DNA from 2 places in the Neobacillus sp. NRS-1170 genome. Region 2 is predicted to be linked to the other one. Evidence: a T-box and tRNA genes for the amino acid it is inferred to sense, from the RefSeq annotation. Region 2 holds a T-box; the other holds one or more tRNA genes.

Region 1 (7,325 bases), on a different contig from region 2:
GATGACTCCACCTTCCCCTTTTGGAGTTTGACGGGGACCATAAACATTAGCATATCTAAGAATGGTGTAGGGAATTTGATAAAGGTTGTTAAAAGTCTGAATGTATAATTCTGAAGTGTATTTTGAAATACCGTAAAAGGAGAGGGGCTTAGGGCGGAAGTTCTCCTTTACACTGCAGTTATTCTGTTCACCGTAAACGGCACAGGAGGATGAAAAAATTAATTTCTTTATGTTGAACTTATGGCAGCAGGTAAGTAATCGAATAGTGCCGAGGATATTTGAGCTGGCATCTTCGAAAGGATTGTCGATTGACCGGGTAACATCTACTTGAGCAGCAAGATGAATCACAATCTCGGGTTTCTCTTTTTCAAAGATCGGTTCTAGTTCCGAGGAGGTAATATCCACATTATAAAAACGGGCTTGGAGAGGTACAGTATCGCGATTACCCGATTGTAAATAATCCACTACCAACACTTCGTATCCCAATTCGATTAATAACTGTGTAACATGAGATCCGATGAATCCTGCTCCCCCTGTCACTAGTACCTTCATCAGATTTCACCACTCACTTTACTAATTTCCATGCATGTACGTTCATACTCTTTCATGGATACACTCCTTTAGCTTATTTTTGCACTACTTAAAGTAAACCTAGTTCTTTTCCCCAAACGACGACCTTCTCTAAATACCGTTTTAATAATGCACTCTTTTGGCCATCAAGCGACCTTCGTAAATGATTGGCCAGTTTTTTTTCTAAAGTCCTTTGTAAATATGCCTTCTTTAAGAGCTTCAATGGCTCCTCTTGAAAGATTATTCCATGTTTTTTCATTTCCTGTACATATACTTGCACGCAACGATTTCGAATTTCTTCTTCTCTTTTTTGCCAATCCGAGCGGAAATCAACTAACAATTCAACAAGAACCACCAAGTCATACCAGCATGGTCCGTATTTTATTGACTCCCAATCGATTAATCGAAGGTCCCAATCTTCCGAGTCACATCCGTTTTTAATGCAAATATTGTGGACATGGAGATCGCCGTGGATAAGACATTGTCCGGTTTCAAATATTTCTGGAAAAAAAACTGGTCCCTTATTTAAAATTTTTTGGATAGCACGATACTTGGGTTTGACCAATTCTTTTAAATTTTTATCCTTCATTGCCAGATCAAGATACTCCCTTGTTTTTTCAATCAATTCCACATTCTTTTTTGACTTTTGATCTGAATCAAAATGAGGAAGAGAGGAGCCGAAGAGGTGTGAATGCTTCTGGAATCGTTTTTCAAAAGTTTTTGCATGAAATTCAGCCACAAGAGGGATGATTCTCTCTAAATGCTGCGGTGCCAGTTTAATTTGTCCCCTTAGAGGTTGTATAAATTCCGTAAACATCCAAATTTCTTTATTATTAACATTTTCAAGCCAGTACAACTTCGGCATAATTTCATTGAATACATGAAAAGCCTTTGAGTACATTTCAATTTCCAATATATGTTTATCTTTTAACGGTTTTTTGAATATTTTTAGAACAATCGGTATGCTCTCTCGGCCATCCGTCATAACGAGCTTCCAAATGCTAGTTTTTTCCCGCGAATTTTTTAAGTTTTCAATTTGATCTTTTGCCAGTTTAACGGGTTTACCCAGTGCCTTTGATAACTCTTTATCCCAGCCGAAACGGGGCCACTGGCTAATAATTTCATCTTTACTGTTCATTGGAAAAATATGCTCCTTTACTTTTGTATCAGCTAACTTCTCCTCCACAGGTTTCGCAAGTGAGAAACAAAGCTCCGAATAAACGGGAGTGGATCATCCCAAGCAAATAAAGCCTCTACCTTTTTGCCTGAAAGGCTTTTTAACCATGCAGGAAATGTCATCTCGCCATTTTTTCGTTTTTGACGGAAGGATAGAAAATCCCGGACTAGATACACCCACTTGATCCCCTCTTTTTGCCTCGTTACAGGCTTTGGGTTCTGGCCTGTAAGTGATAAATAGTACAAGTAGGCCAAATTCACACCGCAAGCTATGGATAATGCCTGAGTTAAGCCTATTCTCGGATTAATTTCAATAAATTTTAACTGTCCGTCTCTTGGGTCCCTTTTAAACTCCGTAATCGCCAAACCTTTAAATTGGATTTTTTGGAGAAATGATAAGGCCATTTGAATAACTTCCTCATCTCGGATGCTTAAGGCGAGTGCAGAGGAGCCGAAGCGAGGGGGAAACTGGTGCAATTTTTGATTCATCCAGACACCGATTAAGTTCATTTTGTCATCAAAAAACGTCTTAACAGAATAAATGCAATTCTCATGACCTGGAATGTCTTCCTGTATGAGGAGCTCACCGAAAGGACGATAAAAATGGTACTCATTCCTGAGCTGGGCCGCTTGCTCAACGACGATTGCTTTTTTATACAAACGGTGGTCAATTCGAGTGCGAAAATGGGAAGAAAAAACAGGCTTTAATATACACGGAAAAGTAATTTGATTAATAATTTGCTCAAGATGCTTTTCATCTTGAATGGCGAAGGTTTTTGGGCATGAAACGTTCGAATTGACAGCAAGATCATAGGTTAAGCGTTTGTCAAGAACCGCTTTCACAAGATCGTGCTCAGGTAATAAAAATTGATAATAATTTGCTAAGATGTATCTGTTTTTTGAAATAAAGTAAACATAGTCATCCGAGCCGGCAAATAGGACTGCTTTTTTTCGATATTTTCCAGCAGTTTGAATTAAAAATTCGAGTAAAGCACTTTCCTCATCAACAGGATTTGGACATATACCACAACTGGCATGACGTGTTTTACCAATTTCATATTTTCCCTTGGTATCGTAGGCATTTACTTGGATGCCTTCTTTAGCTAAACTTCGAACAATTCCAATTCCCGTTGCACTCAAATCCAGTACAACAACAGGAGTGTCATGGCTCATTAGATCAACTCCTAATTTAAAGATTGGTAGATTTCCACTATTTCCTTTACCATGCTGTCAACGGTCAGATGCTCATTTGCATAGGATTTAGCCTGGCTGGCTAGTTTGATCCGTAAAGATTTATTACGTAATAGCAGCAATAATTTTTCGGCAAGCTGCTCCGTGCTGCCAGGCTGAGCTATAAGCCCTGTACGGTTTTCTTGGATGATTTCCGGGATGCCCCCGATATTTGTTGTTAGTATGGCTTGCCCAGCAAGCATTGCCTCAATAATCGAGATAGGCAGCGTGTCGCTTGTGGTTGGCAGGACAAAAATATCAGATTGGCTTAACAATTGTGGAATGTCATTTCGCCTTCCTAAAAAGAAGACATTTTTAAGGTTCAGCTTTTTTACCTGCTTCTCAAGAATCTCTCGCATCTCTCCATCCCCGACAATCCTTACCTCTACATTTTTCAATTCATCTTTGATGAGAGCTAGTGCGTCGAATAAATACTTATGTCCTTTCCGCGGACGGAGGCGGGAGACACAGGTTATAATCGTCTTTTCATGTCCATTTTGATCACTTTCTGCCTTAAAATCGATTCCTGTGTAAACCGTTGTCATCCTGTTGTCATCAGCACCTAATTTTTTAAGCAGCGGCCGAAAGGCTTCACAGAGGTTAATTACATGGTTTGCATTTTTAACCGCTTGTTTATCAATGGTTGAATAATATGCTTCTTCAATTGAACCTTTTTTAAGTAATTTAAATTTTAGTTTGTTGTGGGTCATGAATCCATGCGGGGTAAAAAGAAGCGGAATTTCATAGGATTTATTCACTATTCCCGTGACATTACATGTAAACCGATCCTGGGCATGAATGAGATCATATTGATGTAAATCCAAAGCCTCCATCATTATCTTATAAAGTGAAAGATTGCATAAATTATTTAAAATATTTTTATTGACGGAGCCATATCGATCGAGAAGATACTGGGTAAAATACTTGGAAATTTTGGAGTGCAATTTTCTCTTAACTTTTTTAGGAAAATGGTTTGGTGCAAAGACGTCTACGTGGTGCCCCAATTTTTCCAATCCCGCTTTAAGTGCTGCAATATATTTTTGCAGTCCGCCAACAGCGGGATAATCCCAAAAGGTCGTGATTAAAATTCGAAGCTTTTTGTTGTATTTTAGACGCTTAGGTGCGTTTCCTTTGTATATCCTTGTTTTTTCATTTTTCCAAACAGGTAAGCCATAATATTGATCCATGGCTGTTAGCAGATAAGAAAACTGGGATGGGAGTGAACTCAAATCATCAATTTGCATATCCATCATTTCCAAACCCTCCTAATGATTTCGAACGCTTCTGCATATTCAACACCGACGGTCATTCCCCTTACACGAGCTAAATATTTGATGCCTTCATAGGAACGTGGATGAGGAAAAGGCCTCATTTCAACATCATAATGCTGCAGCGCCTTGATTTTATCGTCGATTGTGTCTGTTACATCTACAAAGTAATTGGGCTTAAAATCTTTGTCAGTCGTATGCTGGCTCCATTCACTCGAAGACACGGTTTCAAAACAGATTATTTCAATCGGTTTTTTTCCAGGCAGGGGCCTGGCTGCCGTCAACACGGCTTGAAACAAAATTTGATGGTCACGATTTATGTCGCCATAATGATGAGTGAAAATAATCGATGGGTCATACTTGCTCAATAATGCTTCAATCGATTTATTGATTTCTTTAAGCGGAATGGTTTCCAATAATAGATTTGGGAGCTCCAAAAAAATTACCTCTTCCACCCTTATTTGTTTATTTGCCTTTAATATGAACTGATTGATGTGATGCTCCTCTTCCTTTCGTCCTTTGGCGGCAATGACGGAAATGACCTTATATCCGTTATTAACCAGTTTCATTATGGTTCCGGCGCTGCCAAGAATTTCATCGTCAGGATGAGCTGCAATCACAAGCACATTCTTACTCATTAAACACCTCAACTCCTAAAAAATACTCTTTTGAAAGTATATGAAAAATAATGATTTGGGAAACGGACAAACGTTTATGAAATGACAAGAAAAGGTGCCCTTAGAAAGGACAAAAAACCACCTTGATGGAAGGTGATTTCTCGTTTTTCTTTCCAAAAGAATAAGTTCACATTACGATTACTTATTTTTTGCAATTGAGGGCTGCACTTTTTTTTACTTACTAAAATCTTTCCAAGTAAAATCAACACTTAGCATTCCAACAAACTCTTCAGCCTGGGGTTCCGGATCATTTGTTGCTGCTGCCGGATTTTGGAAACAAACTAAATTTTTATAATAGCCAAATTTCCGACAGGTATCAGGCCTTGCTGAATGAATCCCGCATCTATCTTTATCTAAGTCGTAGAAAATACAAGTTCCATAAAATCTTTTCTGATTTTGAAGCTCTAATCGGAAACGAGGCGGAATGGATTTAATCTTCGTTTTGATTTTCTTTAATTCCTTTGCAGTTACTGGTACGGGACCGCAGCATAGCCCTTTGCATCCTGAGCATGGAAGGCTATCCATAATAGATCCCCCTTTTCTTTCATTTTATCTATTTAATAATCTCATAAAATTAAGATCACCCAACTTTTCTAAAATCCCCACTTTTGATAAAATGGGACCATTTCCGGTCGGCAATATAATTCAAAGTGCTTCACTTCTTGGAGTAACGGGTATTGTAAAATAGTATTTATTCTTTATAGACATAGTCTGTTATTACTCTTGCAAAACCGATTAGCTCAACTTTCTCCTGCCCATATATCAGTCCAAATTTTATCTATTTTATTCTTAATTTCACCTGTAATCATGTTGGATCTCCTCATGCTTTTTAAAAGCTTCAATATCTGATGGTCTTGTCCTGATTAATTTCAATTCATCTTCTGTTAATGACCTCTTTCTTGCCATCAAAATTCCTCCCAATGCATCTGATTTAACGCATACGATTTTGGCTTATTTCAATCGTGTTAGAGGAATAAAAAAAGACCTCCAACATGAACTGTTGAAAGTCTTGATTTATAAGGATTCTCACCTTATTTTTGATACCGATGGTCGGGGTCGAACCGACACTCCTCACGGAACACGATTTTGAGTCGTGCGCGTCTGCCAATTCCGCCACATCGGCAAAGTGATAATAATAAAAATAACAGGGGCAGTAGGAATCGAACCCACACTGAAGGTTTTGGAGACCTTAGTTCTACCTTTAAACTATGCCCCTAAATGGTGGAGGGGGACGGATTCGAACCGCCGAACCCCGAGGGAGCGGATTTACAGTCCGCCGCGTTTAGCCACTTCGCTACCCCTCCAAAAAGGATAAATAAATATGGCGGAGGAAGAGGGATTCGAACCCCCGCGCGGTTTAACCCGCCTGTCGGTTTTCAAGACCGATCCCTTCAGCCGGACTTGGGTATTCCTCCGTAATAAAAAACTATTTGGTAGCGGCGGAGGGGATCGAACCCCCGACCTTACGGGTATGAACCGTACGCTCTAGCCAGCTGAGCTACACCGCCAAATATATTATTGAAATTGGTGGAGCTTAGCGGGATCGAACCGCTGACCTCCTGCGTGCAAAGCAGGCGCTCTCCCAGCTGAGCTAAAGCCCCATGAATTTTGTAAAACTTCGACTGGTCGGGAAGACAGGATTCGAACCTGCGACCCCTTGGTCCCAAACCAAGTGCTCTACCAAGCTGAGCTACTTCCCGAATAATGAAAGTTATTTTACTAACGTAAAATAATTTGTTTAATTTACTTCGTAAAAAAACTTGGTGCCGAGGACCGGAATCGAACCGGTACGGTAGTCACCTACCGCAGGATTTTAAGTCCTGTGCGTCTGCCAGTTCCGCCACCCCGGCAAAAATGGAGCGGAAGACGGGATTCGAACCCGCGACCCCCACCTTGGCAAGGTGGTGTTCTACCACTGAACTACTTCCGCATTATGATTAGTTATTTTGCTTTCGCAAAAAACATTGGTGCGGGTGAAGGGAGTCGAACCCCCACGCCTTGCGGCGCCAGATCCTAAGTCTGGTGCGTCTGCCAATTCCGCCACACCCGCATAAATGGTGCCGGCTAGAGGACTTGAACCCCCAACCTACTGATTACAAGTCAGTTGCTCTACCAATTGAGCTAAACCGGCATAATTTAAAAAGAATATTAATATCGAGCACGCTGGCTAGTTATCGTCATCCCAACCTTAGAGTGCATATTCAAGTAGCAGCTCGGTTGGTATGCTGATGTCTATTCAGGAAGCTTATTCGGTCGTGCTCTACCAATTGAGCTAAACCGGCATAAAATAAAGTAAACAGCCTGGCAACGTCCTACTCTCACAGGGGCGCGTGCCCCAACTACCATCGGCGCTGAGAAGCTTAACTTCCGTGTTCGGTATGGGAACGGGTGTGACCTTCTCGCC
Region 2 (7,325 bases):
AAGAATGCATGCAATACATATTTCATTTACGTCACCCCCATTTTCTCTTCTTATTTATATAGACGAAAAAAAAGGACCTTGGATTCACCAAGGTCCTTCTTTACTTTTCTTAATAATTGATTAGAGTGTATTTCTTTTTGCCTCTTCTGATAATTGTAAACTGTCCTTCAATCCGATCTGTATCCGCGAGGACGTAAGCAGTATCTGTTATTTTTTCACCATTAATGGTAACTGCTCCATTTGAAATATCTTCGCGAGCCTGTCGCTTAGAAGGTGAAATCTTCGCTGCAACCAAAAGATCAACTAAATTTACTTCATTTGCTGACTCATAGGCAGGCACATCCTTAAAGCCTTGTGCAATCTCGGCAGCGGTTAAGCTTTTCACATCGCCGCTAAACAGAGCCTGAGAAATTTTTATCGCCTGCTCTAGTGCAGAATCACCGTGAATGAGGCGTGTCATTTCTTCCGCCAAAACCTTTTGAGCTTTACGAAGATGCGGCTCTTCCTGGACAGCTTTTTCTAATTGTTCAATTTCCTCATGAGAAAGGAATGTGAAAATCTTTAAGTACTTCACTACATCAGCGTCAGCAGTGTTAATCCAGAATTGGTAGAACTCGTATGGAGTTGTTTTTTCCGGATCAAGCCAGATTGCACCGCTTTCTGTTTTTCCGAATTTTGTTCCATCTGCTTTAGTTACGAGCGGAATAGTTAAACCATATGCCTTAGAGCCTTCCGACTCGATTTTGCGGATTAGTTCGAGACCAGATGTAATGTTCCCCCATTGGTCGCTGCCGCCAATTTGTAATTTACAATTATGATTCTGGTACAAATGAAGGAAATCCATTGCCTGTAGGATTGTGTACGTAAATTCTGTAAACGAAATTCCTGTTTCAAGGCGAGAGGCAATTGTGTCCTTAGCCAGCATGTAATTCACGCCAATATGCTTTCCAATGTCACGCAAGAACGTCACGATATCCATCGATCCGGCCCAGTCATAGTTGTTAACCATTATGGCACCATTTTCTCCTTCAAATTCAAAAATGGATTGTAATTGTTTTTTGATTCCGTTGACATTGCTCTGTACTGTTTCGAGAGTCAAAAGCTTTCGCTCTTCACTTTTTCCACTTGGGTCTCCGATTAGCCCAGTTGCACCACCGACTAATACGATGGGACGGTGGCCGTGCTGCTGGAATCTTCTGAGTGTTAAAAATGGAAGTAAGTGTCCAATATGCATACTGTCTGCAGTAGGATCCACGCCGCAGTATAAAGAAATTTTTTCCTTGCTAACTGTATCCTTTAAGCCTTCTTCATCCGTTTGCTGATAAATAATCCCTCTCCACGCTAAATCCTGTAATAAATCCATTCTAAATCCCTCCAATCAAAAATAAAAAACGCCCCTGCAAAATTGCAGGGACGAGATAATCGCGGTACCACCCAGCTTGAGGAAAATTCCTCCAACTCAAAAAATATAACGGTTTAACCGTTCTCTGCTACTGCTCTTTTCACAGAGAAAGCTCGAGGATGTAATTCATTCTTCTATTTGTGACAGCTTTCACCGGCCGCTGACTCTCTAATTTACAGGGATAGAAGAACTACCATTGGTTCCCTTCAACGCTTTTTATAAAATTAGCTTATTGCATTTTTACCATATCTTACTTCCCATGTCAAATGCGATATGGAAATTTCAGAAAAATGTAGAACGTTGTCAGTTTTTATACCTTCTATATGCTATAATGTATGTGATTTTAGATGAGGTGATGCTATTAATGAATGAAAAAATTCAAGCATGGCTGGAAAAAACAAAATCCATGCTTAACTTAATAACCCATAAAAAGGCGGTAAAAGGGGCACGAATTACATATTCTGTTTTTTGGAACCTATTCCTGTTGGTTTTAACAGTTGTCATCCTTGGAGGTTCATTTGCCACAGGTGTTGGAGCTGGTTATTTTGCCTCACTAGTAAAGGACGAACCTGTCCGTTCATATGAAAGTATGAAAAAAGATATTTATAATTATACAGAACCATCGGAATTATATTTTGCTAATAATGTTTATTTAGGAAAAATGCGCTCCGATCTTGAACGTGAAGAAGTAAGGCTAGATCAAGTATCAGACTACCTAGTCAATGCAGTCGTTGCTACTGAAGACGAATATTTTTATAAGCATCAAGGCGTAGTGCCAAAGGCAGTTTTCCGCGCCCTCTTTCAAGAAGTGACCAATTCTTCCGTCCAATCTGGCGGCAGCACATTAACACAACAATTAATTAAAAACCAACTCTTAACCAATGAGGTTTCCTTTCAAAGGAAGGCCAATGAAATTTTACTTGCCCTTCGTTTAGAGAAATTTTTCGATAAAAAAGAAATCCTTGAAGCTTATTTAAACGTATCCACCTTTGGCAGAAACTCATCAGGCCGAAACATTGCTGGAGTTGAGGCAGCCGCAAAAGGGATTTTTGGAAAAAAAGCAAGTGAATTAACCCTTCCGCAGGCAGCATTTATCGCAGGATTGCCTCAGAGCCCTTTTGGATATACGCCTTTTACGAGAGAAGGTAAGGTCAAGAACAATCTTGAACCAGGACTTACACGGATGAAAACAGTTTTAAAAAGGATGTTCGATGGCGGTTATATCAATCAAAAGCAATATGCAGAAGCATCTTCCTACGATATTACTAAAGATTTTATTAAGCCTATCAGTACTCCAAGTGAAAATTACCCAGGTCTGCCTACAGAAATTGAAAAGCGTGCTGTTGGTGTTTTAACAACAGTTTTAGCCAAAAAAGATGGCTATACAGACAAAGATTTAAAAAATGATGATAATCTTAACTACAAATATCAAACAATGGCCGACCATGCTTTACATCAAAATGGTTATCAAATTCATACCACCATCGACAAAGAAATTTACGAAGCGATGCAAAAGGTAAAGGATAATTACAAATATTACGGCCCAGATAAATCCCAGGAAAAAAAGGATCCTGAAACAGGTGAAAAGAGAACAGTAATGGAACCCGTTGAAGTCGGGGCGGAGCTTATTGAAAACAAGACAGGGAAAATTATCAGCTTTGTTGGCGGAAGAGACTATGGCAAACAACAGATGAATCATGCTACCAGTGCTCTTAGGCCAAATGCTTCTACGATGAAGCCTCTTCTTGTCTACGGCCCTGCAATAGAGTTAGGAAAAGCATCTCCTGGCACACCGCTTCCTAACGTTGCCTTAAATTTTATTCCTGGCAGAAGCAAGCCATGGCCGCAAAACTACGACTACCGCTATAGCGGCTTAGTTTCAGCGAGGTATGCACTTGCAAAATCTTATAACGTTCCGGCTGTGAAACTTTACTCAGAAATCGTCAACCAGCATCCTGCTAAGTATTTGGAAAAGATGGGAATTACCTCGTTGAGTAAAGAGGACCATACAAACCTTTCAGCTGCCATCGGTTCTATATCGGGAGTCACTGTTGAAGAAAACACAAATGCGTTCAGTACTTTTGCCAACGGCGGGAAATTTATCGATGCCTATATGATTGATAAAATTGTTGATAAAAGTGGTAAAGTAATTTATCAACACGAGGTGAAGCCTGTTGACGTTTTCAAACCGCAGACAGCCTATTTAACTCTCGATATGATGCGGGATGTTATTAAAATGGGGACTGCAGCAGGGATTAATAGTAAATTAAAATTCCGTGCCGATTGGGCTGGGAAAACAGGTACTGGTAATGAATATGTTGATTCCTGGTTCGTTGCAACCAACCCAAATGTCACTTTTGGTATTTGGACCGGTTATGATACACCAAAATCATTGCAGTCTAGAGGGATGTCATACAGCCAGCGGACGAATAATTTATGGGCTGAATTAATCAATTCTGCCTATAACCTTAAGCCGGATTTAATCGATCCTAAAGAATCGTTTCAAATGCCAGAAGGAATTGTAAAACGCTCATATTGTGCTGTTTCCGGAATGCTGCCATCTAGTGCATGTTCAAAAGCAGGATTAATTGAGAGTGATTACTTTAATGTTAATAACGTACCTTCTAAAGTTGATGACAGCTTAATTGAAGGTAAATTTGTCACGATTGGCGACAGAAGATATTTAGCCCTAGATTCTACCCCAAAAGAGTTTGCTCAGTTTGGTTTAATCCTAAATCCGGACTTCATTACTAGGATGGTAGGAAAGAGCTTTAAAAATTATAGCCAGCTCATTCCAAATAAGGACCGTTGGGGAAAAGTTCTTGTATCAAGTGCAAAGATGGTTGATAACGGAAAGAGTCCTAATGGTGTAGGGTTATCAGTTTCAGGCAGTACAATAACATGGTCATCGCCTGGTGATAATGATGTTGTCGGGTACCGAGTTTATCAAAATGGCAGTATAGTAGCCAGCATCATTAGCGGTTCTAAGCTTTCTTATACGGCAGGAAACGGGAATTACTATGTAACGGCTGTTGATATTGCAGGCAAGGAATCTGCCCCGTCTAATCAAGTTACTGTTGCTGCTGCAACAACTCCTGCACCGTAATAAAAAACACAAGAGACTAAAATCTCTTGTGTTTTTTATGTTAGGCTGTGTTAAACTAGCTTGTTGATTTCCGCTCCAATCAACAGGATTAAAAAATCAACAGAGGCCTTTAACACAGCCATACGTTAAATTATACAGATTCACTTTTTTGATGATTCCGAATCGGATAAAGTGCCTTTTCGAGTGTAAGTAAATTTTTTTCGGTAATTTCTGCTTTTCTTGGGATAGGTGTATATAAATTTTCCGGGTCATCCCATTCCCTTGGCAATTGGACAGGCGCATCTTTTTGCCAGCGCTCCACCCACTCCTTAGGCAAGCTGCCATAACAATTCGAGTTTTCAGTCATTTCAAGCCAAATGAGTGCCCAGGCTCTTGGTACCACGCGCCAAATATCATAGCCCCCTCCCCCTACCGCAATCCATCTTCCATTGCAATATTGATGAGCAATTTCATGGGCAAGCTTTGGAATTTCCCTATAGATTTTCATCGTTGCTGATAAATGTGTTAAAGGATCATAATAATGGGAATCAGCCCCATTTTGCGTGAGAATTACATCGGGTTTAAAAAACTCAGCCACTTCTTTAATTGCCTGGGAATAGGCATGCAGCCATGATTCATCTTCGGTAAAAGCATCGACTGGGATATTAAAGGAATATCCATAACCTAACCCTTGTCCTCTTTCATTGATATTCCCTGTACCAGGAAATAAATATCTTCCTGTTTCATGAATCGAAAGGGTGCACACTTTCGGATCATCATAAAAGGACCACTGGACTCCATCCCCATGGTGAGCATCTGTATCAACGTATAATACTCTGGCATTATACTTTTCCTGAAGATATTTGATGGCTACTGAACTATCATTGTAAATGCAAAATCCAGAGGCTTTGCCACGGAAGCCATGGTGCAAGCCTCCTCCAAGATTAACTGCATGGCGGGCACGGCCGGACATTACTTCGTCTACAGCTGTTAAAGTGCCGCCAACTAATAAGGCACTTGCTTCATGCATATTAGGAAAAATAGGTGTATCTTCTGTACCAAGTCCATAATTTTCAGCGATTTCGTTCGGAAGCTGCCCATATCCAGCTTTTTTTACTGCCTCTATGTAGCTTTGATCATGGATAAGGGCTAATTCTTCGTCGGTCGCCATTCTTGGAGGAATGATGTGTTCAGGATTTAATGCATTCATTTTATTTAATAGGTCTACTGTTAATTTAAGCCGGAATTGGTTAAACGGATGATGACTGCTAAATTTATAATTTAGCTGTTCTTCTGAGAAAACAAAGGAGCATTGATCTTTCATAGGGAAATCCCCGGTAGATTTGGCCATAAAACTTGGTGGCCAGCTTCTTTAAGATCTTGAATAAGCGCCGTTGGGTTCATCGTTTGCACCCTGATGACGAGAATTTTAAATTGATCATCCGATTTGTCAGGATATACTAGTACACTAAGAATATTTGCTTTCCGGTTTTTAATAACAGTAGTAATATCACTAAGTTTGCCTGCTAGATTAGGAACCCTTATTTCAATTTGTGACCCGGGCTGATGGGCACCGGTCAACTCAACCATGGTTCGCAGTAAATCAGTTTCAGTAACAATCCCAACCAACTTTTGATCATTTATGATGGGAATACAACTAATTTTATGCTCATAAAAGAGGCCTGCAACCTCTTCTACAAAGTCGAGAGGATGACCAGTAATAACGTTTTTTTCCATGATTGTCTCAAGCGGCTTTTTTAAATCCTCCGGATGCTCATTTGCATGAAAAATAGAGGGTGTTGCCTCCCTAATTTCGGCAATGGTAACAAGACCTACCAATTGTTTTTCTGAAGTGATAATCGGAATATGGCGAATTTTTCTAGATTCCATTAAATCCATTGCATCGGCAATTGTATTGGTTGGATACAGTGTTGCGACATCTGTTTTCATGATTTCTTCAACGATCATTAACAATTCCCCCTCGAGTGCAGGCAATATCAGCAATACTCTAATACATAAATCTATTCAAAAAGCGCAGGCGGTCAAACTTTTGGACCGTTTCACTGTCGACACGTTTACCAATTCTCGCCATAAGGCAATTGGCGGGATGGGAACAGATTTCAGGGTCATCTGTTGCATACCACTCAAGGCCGCCGGCATTCATCATCTTTTCCATTATTTTTCGATATTCCCACACATTTAATTTTGTTCCTTTTAAATCCCAGTGCCAATAATACTCGGTTGTTATGGTTAAATAGTCTTCCATTGCATCATCCATCATCGAAACAATTAGAAGGTTTTTACCGACCTGACTGCCTCTAAATTGGGGAATGACTTCAATGGCACCCAGCTCAATTAAATTATCCATTTTTCCTTCCGACCATCTTTCAAGCGGGTCTGGGTAAAGGAAAGTGACATAACCAACAATGGTATTCCGGTATCTGGCAATAATAATTCTGCCTTCTGAAAGATCAGCAATCCCAATTAAAGCTGTATGCTGCTGCTCGGGAGGGCGAAAGGCAATCAGGTCTTCATGAAAATCAAGTCCTGCTAGTTTATCTGACGAAATAGGCCCTTCAATAATCAGGGTCCCATGTGGTGTTTTAAGTTGTTTGGCATTATATGTTTTTTTATGTTCCATACGGTCACCTACCTAAAAAAATCATTCGTTTTCAATTTCAATTCTATTATACATAAAAACTTGTAAGTAAAGTCGACTTAACAAAATTTTCAGATTTATAAAACAGGTTGACAAATACTATTAGTATTATAATAAAATAATAGCAGGTAATATTTAAAAAATTGTGAATAGTAACTAATTGTACTATAATTATCTTA

The links. The T-box of region 2 lies ahead of tyrS (tyrosine--tRNA ligase). A T-box ahead of a tRNA ligase gene usually reads a tRNA of that ligase, here a tRNA-Tyr.
Region 1: it encodes a tRNA-Tyr, which carries the amino acid that the T-box ahead of tyrS (tyrosine--tRNA ligase) is inferred to sense. The anticodon was not compared.

What each region holds. Positions count from the first base shown of each region.
Region 1 is NZ_JBITPF010000048.1:19-7,343, reverse strand. Features, by position in the region: gene ACIFOT_RS20235 (NAD-dependent epimerase/dehydratase family protein) at 1-552, opposite strand, end outside; gene ACIFOT_RS20230 (phosphotransferase) at 641-1,708, opposite strand; gene ACIFOT_RS20225 (ATP-grasp domain-containing protein) at 1,741-2,919, opposite strand; gene ACIFOT_RS20220 (glycosyltransferase family 4 protein) at 2,931-4,229, opposite strand; gene ACIFOT_RS20215 (PIG-L deacetylase family protein) at 4,226-4,882, opposite strand; gene ACIFOT_RS20210 (YkgJ family cysteine cluster protein) at 5,096-5,446, opposite strand; tRNA gene ACIFOT_RS20205 (tRNA-Leu) at 5,963-6,044, opposite strand; tRNA gene ACIFOT_RS20200 (tRNA-Trp) at 6,067-6,137, opposite strand; tRNA gene ACIFOT_RS20195 (tRNA-Tyr) at 6,141-6,225, opposite strand; tRNA gene ACIFOT_RS20190 (tRNA-Ser) at 6,244-6,336, opposite strand; tRNA gene ACIFOT_RS20185 (tRNA-Met) at 6,353-6,429, opposite strand; tRNA gene ACIFOT_RS20180 (tRNA-Ala) at 6,447-6,522, opposite strand; tRNA gene ACIFOT_RS20175 (tRNA-Pro) at 6,545-6,621, opposite strand; tRNA gene ACIFOT_RS20170 (tRNA-Leu) at 6,683-6,771, opposite strand; tRNA gene ACIFOT_RS20165 (tRNA-Gly) at 6,777-6,851, opposite strand; tRNA gene ACIFOT_RS20160 (tRNA-Leu) at 6,887-6,971, opposite strand; tRNA gene ACIFOT_RS20155 (tRNA-Thr) at 6,977-7,052, opposite strand; rRNA gene rrf (5S ribosomal RNA) at 7,221-7,325, opposite strand, start outside.
Region 2 is NZ_JBITPF010000022.1:22,259-29,583, forward strand. Features, by position in the region: gene ACIFOT_RS09310 (DUF6954 family protein) at 1-26, opposite strand, end outside; gene tyrS (tyrosine--tRNA ligase) at 110-1,363, opposite strand; T-box leader at 1,407-1,621, opposite strand; gene ACIFOT_RS09320 (transglycosylase domain-containing protein) at 1,767-4,508, shown strand; gene ACIFOT_RS09325 (acetoin utilization protein AcuC) at 4,639-5,811, opposite strand; gene ACIFOT_RS09330 (acetoin utilization AcuB family protein) at 5,808-6,455, opposite strand; gene ACIFOT_RS09335 (GNAT family N-acetyltransferase) at 6,496-7,128, opposite strand.